Regions from separate parts of the Cellulomonas pasadenensis genome, predicted to be linked through region 2. Evidence: riboswitches for the same ligand, from Rfam matches in the RefSeq annotation. Region 2 holds a riboswitch; each other region holds the start of a gene.
What was found. Region 2 has a riboswitch for thiamine pyrophosphate ahead of thiM (hydroxyethylthiazole kinase). Riboswitches for the same ligand answer to the same signal wherever they lie in the genome.
Positions count from the first base shown of each region.

Region 1 (2,257 bases), on a different contig from region 2:
CGCGCGTCGTCGTCGACCTGTCCCGGGCGCACGTGTGGGACGCCTCGACGGTCGCCGCGCTCGACGCGATCCGGCAGCGCTACGCCGCCCGCGGGACGGAGGTCGCGTTCGTCGGCGTGAACGCGGACAGCGCGGCCCGCCTGGACCGCCTGGCGGGCCGCCTGGACGCGGGCCACTGACCCACGCACGCCCCGCACGCCGCGAGGTCGCGGCCCCGAGCCCGCGACCTCGCGCCGAGCCCGCGACCTCGCCGGCCGCCGGGGCGGGACGGGTCAGCGCGCGATGAGCTTGGCCGCGCCGCGGGTCGCCAGGACGCGCGAGAGCGCCACGAGCGCGCCCGTGATCACGGCCGCCGCGGCGACCTCGGAGAAGTTGATGTCGTCGTCCGTGGAGTCCGGCGCCGGGGGCTTGTGCCCGCGCGTCTTCTCCCACGCCGCGTCGATGACCTTGTGGGCCACCCACGCGGCGCCCAGCGTCACGCCCATCCCGACGAGCTTCGCCACCACCGACTTGTCGTTGTCGCCCAACGCGTCCTCCCAGGTCGTACGCCGTGTTGCGGTGCCGGCACGACGCTAACGGGGTGCGGCGCGGTCCGCAGTCCGGTGGGCTCCGGGACCCGCCGCACCGGCCGCGGGCGCGCGGGTCGGACGCGTGTCCGGGGACGTCGGCGCGCGGGTCTAGGATCGCCGTGAACGACAGGGGAGCGTCGGGCGTCCGCGAGGACGCGCTGGACGCTGAGAGTGCGGACCACCGCAGACCCTCGAACCTGATCCGGCTCACACCGGCGTAGGGAGTCGGGCTAGCTCTTTCCCCGCCGGTCGTGCGTGCCCGCGGGTGCGTGCGTCGGCGGGGACCCCTCCGCACGACGACGGAGGACACGACCACATGACCCCCCGCACCCGTACCGGTGCCCGCGCCCTCGCCCTCACCGGTGTCGCGGCCCTCGCGCTGACCGCCTGCTCGGCGGTCGGCGGCGGCGCCGACGACGCGTCCGGCGGCCCGAGCGGCAGCGCCGACGCCGGCACGGTCACGCTCGTGACGCACGAGTCGTTCGCCCTCGCCGAGGGGCTGCTCGAGCAGTTCGAGGAGGAGTCGGGCCTGACCGTCGAGGTGGTGCAGCAGGCCGATGCCGGCGCGCTCGCGAACCAGCTCGTGCTCACCAAGGACGCGCCGCTCGGCGACGTCGTCTACGGCCTCGACACCACGTTCGCGACGCGCGCGCTCGACGAGGGGGTCGTCGTCCCCGCCGAGGTCACGGCGCCCGCCGCCGAGGACGCCGCCGCCTACGCCGTCGAGGGTGACGACGAGGGCGCGCTGACCGCGATCGACTACTCGGACGTCTGCATGAACGTCGACTCGACGTGGTTCGCGGCGCAGGGCGTCCCCGAGCCGACGACGCTCGAGAGCCTCCTCGACCCGGCGTACCGGGACCTCGTCGTCGTGCCGGACCCCGTGACGTCCTCGCCCGGCCTGGCCTTCCTGCTCGCCACCGTCGGCGCGTACGGCGAGGACGGCTGGACGGGGTACTGGGCAGGCCTGCGCGACAACGGGCTCAAGGTCGCGAGCGGCTGGGAGGAGGCCTACTACACCGACTTCACCGCCGGCGGCGGCGACGGGCCCCGCCCGGTCGTCCTGTCGTACGCGTCGTCCCCGCCGTTCACGGTCCCCGAGGGTGGCACGGAGCCGACGACCCGCGCGCTGCTCGACACGTGCTTCCGCCAGGTGGAGTACGCGGGCGTGCTCGCGGGCGCCGAGAACCCGGAGGGCGCGGCGCAGCTGATCGACTTCCTGCTCTCCGACGCGGTGCAGGCCGACATCCCGACGTCGATGTACGTCTACCCGGTGAGCTCGGCCGTGGAGCTGCCGGAGGAGTGGGCGCGGTGGGCGCCGCTGGCCGAGGAGCCGTTCGAGGTCCCGGCCGCGGACATCGACGCGCACCGCGAGGAGTGGCTGACGCAGTGGTCCGACACGGTCGTGGGCTGACGACCCGGCCATGACGACGACGCTCGAGCGGGGCCGCCCCGCCGCCGCACCCCCCGGGGGCCGCGGCGGCGGGGTGCCGCTCGGGCGCGTCCTCGGGTGGGCGGCCGCCGTCGCGGTGCCGCTGCTGTTCCTCGGCGTGTTCTTCGCCTGGCCGGTCGCGGCGATCGTGGGCCGCGGGTTCGTCACGGACGGCGCGCTCGACCTCGGCGGGTTCGCCGACGTCCTGTCCCGCCCGCGCACGTGGCGGATCGTCGGGCAGACGCTCACGCAGGCG
Region 1 is NZ_JBFTEP010000023.1:21,548-23,804, reverse strand. Features, by position in the region: gene AB6N23_RS05345 (SulP family inorganic anion transporter) at 1-179, shown strand, start outside; gene AB6N23_RS05340 (DUF4235 domain-containing protein) at 273-527, opposite strand; TPP riboswitch at 688-810, shown strand; gene AB6N23_RS05335 (thiamine ABC transporter substrate-binding protein) at 886-1,983, shown strand; gene AB6N23_RS05330 (ABC transporter permease) at 1,994-2,257, shown strand, end outside.
Region 1: linked by a shared signal. The riboswitch ahead of AB6N23_RS05335 (thiamine ABC transporter substrate-binding protein) and the one ahead of thiM (hydroxyethylthiazole kinase) in region 2 are both predicted to bind thiamine pyrophosphate.

Region 2 (2,257 bases):
GTACACGTACGACGCGTCCCGTCCGCAGGGCGACCGCATCACGTCGGTGACGGTCGACGGCGCGCCGCTCGACCCGGACGCCGAGTACCGGATCGGCACCTTCTCGTTCCTCGCGCAGGGCGGCGACAACTTCCGCGTCTTCGAGGACGGGCAGGACACGGCGGACTCCGGTCTCGTCGACCGGGACGCGTGGATCGCGTACCTGCAGGCGAACCCGGGCCTCACGCCGGACTTCCGGGAGCGGGCGGTCGGCGTGCCGGCGCTCGACCCGGTCGAGGCCGGCGCGGAGCTGACGTTCCCCGTGACGGGGCTCAACCTCACGAGCCTCGGTGCGCCGGACAACACGTCGCTCGAGGTGCGCCTCGACGACGTCGCGCTGGGGGCTGCCACGCTGACGCGCGGCGAGGGCCCGGACGCGTCGGGCACGGTCACGGTCACGGTGCCCGCGGGCACCGAGCCCGGGACGCGCACGCTGACCCTCGTGGCGCAGCCGAGCGGCACGACGGTGACGGTGCCGCTGGTCGTGGAGGCCGGTCTGCCGGCGTCCACGACGACGCTCACCGCGTCGCCGGACAGCCAGGTGCACGGCGACCTCGCGCCCCGGGTGCGCCTGACGGCGCGGGTGACGGCCGACGCGCCCGTGACCGGCGAGGTCACGTTCGTCGCGGGGGAGACCGTGCTCGGCACGGCGCCGCTGCGCAGCGGCCACGCGCGGCTGACCCTGCCGGCGGCCACGCCGGCCGGGACGTACGACGTCGTCGCCCGGTACGCCGGCACCGACACGGTCGGCGGCTCGGAGTCGGCGCCGGTCACGGTGACGGTCGAGAAGGTCGGCAGCAGCACCACGCTGAGCGTGCTGTCGTCGCCGTTCGCGTTCCTGCCGTCGCCGTGGGTCGCCACGGTCCGCCTCGACACGCTCCGCCTGCCCGCGGGCACGGTCGAGCTGCGCGAGGGCGACCGGGTCGTGGCGCGGGCCCACGTCGTGCTCGGCATCGCGGTCGGCACGCTGCCGCGCGATCTCGGCCGCGGCACGCACCGGCTCACCGCGGTGTTCGTGCCGGACGACCCGGCGAACGTCGAGGGCAGCACCAGCCGGACGGTGACCGTGCGTCGCTGACCCGTGCGCACGGCGACGGGGGTGGGTCCACCGGACCCACCCCCGTCGTCGTCCCCGGGCCGGCGGCCTCCGGTCCGGCCGCTCGCGCGGCCCGGTCCGCCAGGTGGTCCGGTATGTCCGCGCACGGCCCGCGCTGCGCTACGGTGGCCGGCGACACGGGGTGCCCTGCACCAGGCAGGGCTGAGATCACACCCGTCGAACCTGATCTCGTTAGCACGAGCGAAGGGATGTCGCGATGACGACGCCTGCCGTCCCCTGCCCGCCCGAGGAGCTCGCCGCGCGCGCGGCGCTCGCCCTCGACGACCTGCGGGCCCGGACCCCGCTCGTCCAGTGCCTGACCAACGAGGTGACGACGAACCTCGTGGCGAACGCCCTGCTCGCGATCGGCGCGTCGCCGGCGATGGCCTCGGCGCCCGGTGAGGCCGAGGAGCTGGCCGGCGTCGCGGGCGCCGTGCTCGTGAACCTGGGCACGCTCGGTCCCGACCAGCGGGCGGCGGTCGCGCCGACCGTCGCCGTCGCCGCCGGTGCCGGCACGCCGTGGGTGCTCGACCCCGTCGCCGTCGGCGTGCTGTCGGTCCGCACCCGCCTCGCGGCCCGCCTGGTGGCGGAGCGACCGGCCGTCGTGCGCGGCAACGCCAGCGAGGTGCGCGCGCTCGCGGGCCTGACCACCGCCGGGCGCGGCGTCGACGCCGGGGACGACGTGGACGCCGCCGCGGACGCGGCCGACGCGCTGGCGCTCCGCACGGGCGGCGCCGTCGCCGTCAGCGGGCCCGTCGACCTCGTCACCGACGGGCGCACGCGGGTGCGGCTCGCGGTCGGCGACCGCATGCTCACCACCGTGACCGGCGCGGGGTGCGCGCTCGGCGGCCTCGTCGCGGCGTTCGCCGCCGTGACCGACCCGCTCACCGCCGGTGCGGGCGCCAGCACGGCGCTGGGGGCGGCGGCCGAGCGTGCGGCGCAGGTGGCCCGCGGGCCGGGCTCGTTCGTCCCGGCGCTGCTGGACGAGCTGTACGCGCTCACCGGCGCGGACCTCGCCGAGCGGCTCGTCGTCGCGGCGCGCGTGGCGGTGCCCGCATGAGCCGGCTGCCCGGGGGCGTGTACCTCGTGCTCGACGCCGACGTGTGCGCCGCGGCGGGGCAC
Region 2 is NZ_JBFTEP010000070.1:12,893-15,149, reverse strand. Features, by position in the region: gene AB6N23_RS11195 (ExeM/NucH family extracellular endonuclease) at 1-1,117, shown strand, start outside; TPP riboswitch at 1,264-1,362, shown strand; gene thiM (hydroxyethylthiazole kinase) at 1,353-2,195, shown strand; gene AB6N23_RS11185 (thiamine phosphate synthase) at 2,192-2,257, shown strand, end outside.

Region 3 (2,257 bases), on a different contig from region 2:
GGGTGAGCCGCTGCTCGTCCTGCGCGAGGTGCTGGTGCCCGTGCAGTTCACGCTCATCGGGGCGCCCGGCACGCGGCTGGCGGACGTCGCCCGCGTCTCGGCGCACCCGCACGCGTGGGTGCAGTGCCGCCGCTGGCTGGCGGCGCACCTGCCCGGGGCCGTGCACGTGCCCGCGACCAGCAACACCGCGCCGGCCGCCCTCCTCGTCGAGGCGCTCGCGGCCGGGGACGCCGGGGCGCTGCCGTTCGACGCGGCGCTCGTCCCGCCCGCCGCCGTCGCCACGTACGGGCTGACCCCGCTCGCCGAGGAGGTCGCCGACAACGCGTCGGCGCTGACCCGGTTCGTCGTCGTGGGCCGGCCCGGCGAGGTGCCGCCGCGCACGGGCACGGACAAGACGAGCCTCGTCGTGCACCTGCCCGACAACGAGGCGGGCGCCCTGCTCGCGATGCTCGAGCAGTTCGCCGTGCGCGGCGTGAACCTGTCCCGCATCGAGTCCCGCCCCATCGGCGACGCGCTGGGCCGGTACTCCTTCTCCATCGACGCCGAGGGGCACATCACGGACGAGCGCATGGGCGAGGCGCTCATGGGCCTGCACCGGCGCTGCCCGTACGTGCGCTTCCTCGGGTCGTACCCGCGGGCGGACGCGGTGGCGCCGACCGTGCACGTCGGCACCGCGGACGAGGACTTCGTCGAGGCACGCGCCTGGCTCTCCCGCCTCCGCCGCGGCGACACGGCCTGACGACCCGCCGGACGCACCGACCTGACCGCCTCCCGGACCGACCCACCGGTCCGGGCGCCGGCCGACGGCTGGTGCCCACCGCGGACGGGGTCCGACGTGCGGCTCGCGCGCGTCGTCCGCACGCCGGACCCCGCTCGGCGTGGACATGGCGGCGGTGGACCAGTGGCGGTGGCGGGCGGACGTGGACACGTGCGTGTGCCGCGCGCCGTCCTCGCTAGCATCGCCGCGACCACACGGGAGCCCGCACCAGCGGGCTGAGAGGACGGCTGTCGGGCCGTCGACCGTTCGAACCTGTCCGGATCATGCCGGCGTAGGGAGTGCCATGCCTGACGTGCGTCCCGTCCTGCCCACCGAGCCCGCGGCCGCGCCCGCGACGTCGTCCGCACCGACGTCGCCCGCATCCCCCGCCGCCGCACCCGCCCCCGCGGACGCCCCCGCCCCCGCGGACGCCCCGGCCCGTGCCGCCGACCCCGCGCGCGCCGCCGTGCGCGGCGGCGTCCTCGGCAACTACGTCGACCAGTTCGACATCTTCCTGCCGGTGCTCGCGCTCGCGCCCGTCGCGGCCGAGCTCTACGGCCCCCGCGCCGTCGTCACGTACGCGGGCCTCGTCTTCGTCGCGACCCTCGTCGGCCGCCCGCTGGGGGCCGCGCTGCTCGGGTCGCTCGCCGACCGGGTCGGGCGGGCCGTCGTCGCCCGGGCCAGCATGCTGGGCCTCGGGGTGACGACCCTGCTCATCGCGGCGCTGCCGGTCGCGGCGATGAGCCACGAGGCGGTGCTGCTCGCGGTGGTGGCGCTGCGGTTCGTCAGCGGCGTGCTCATCGGCGGCGGGTACACCTCGGCCGTCCCGCTCGCGATCGAGTGGTCGGCGCCGCGGCGGCGCGGATTGGTCAGCGGGGTCGTCATGGCGATGTCGCCGGCGGCCAACGCGACGATCGCGGCGCTCGTCCTGGTGCTGCTGGGCGTGCTGGGCGCCGACGGGTACGCCGCGTGGGGGTGGCGGGTGCCGTTCGTCGTCGGGGCGGTGCTCGCGTTCGCCGCGGTCGTCCACTTCCGCCGGCACGTGCGCGACACCCCGGAGCGCGCCGCGGCCGCCCCCGCCGCGCGTCCGCTGACGACCGTGCTGGTCGGCGCGGAGCGGCACCGGCTGTGGCGGCTCATGGTGCTGATGACGGGCCTGTGGCTGTTCACCACCATGGGCGTGACCGTGGTGACGTCGCAGCTCGGCGTGGTCGCCGGCCTCGACGGTGCGGCGGTGACGCGCACGATGCTCGTCGCGACGGCCGTCTCGGCGGTCGCCATGGTCGCGAGCGGGCACGCCTCGACGCGGGTGGGTCGCCGCCGGTTCCTCGCCGGGTTCGGCGTCGCCGCCGCGGCGCTCGCACCGGCGACGTACCTCGCGGCCTTCGCCGGCCCCGCGTCGCCCGGGGCCCTCGTCGCGCTGGTGACGGTGCTGCAGGTCGTGACCGTCTCGGCGTACGGCCCCATCGGCGCGTACCTCGCCGAGCGGTTCCCGCCGGC
Region 3 is NZ_JBFTEP010000050.1:7,794-10,050, forward strand. Features, by position in the region: gene pheA (prephenate dehydratase) at 1-739, shown strand, start outside; TPP riboswitch at 963-1,073, shown strand; gene AB6N23_RS09175 (MFS transporter) at 1,062-2,257, shown strand, end outside.
Region 3: linked by a shared signal. The riboswitch ahead of AB6N23_RS09175 (MFS transporter) and the one ahead of thiM (hydroxyethylthiazole kinase) in region 2 are both predicted to bind thiamine pyrophosphate.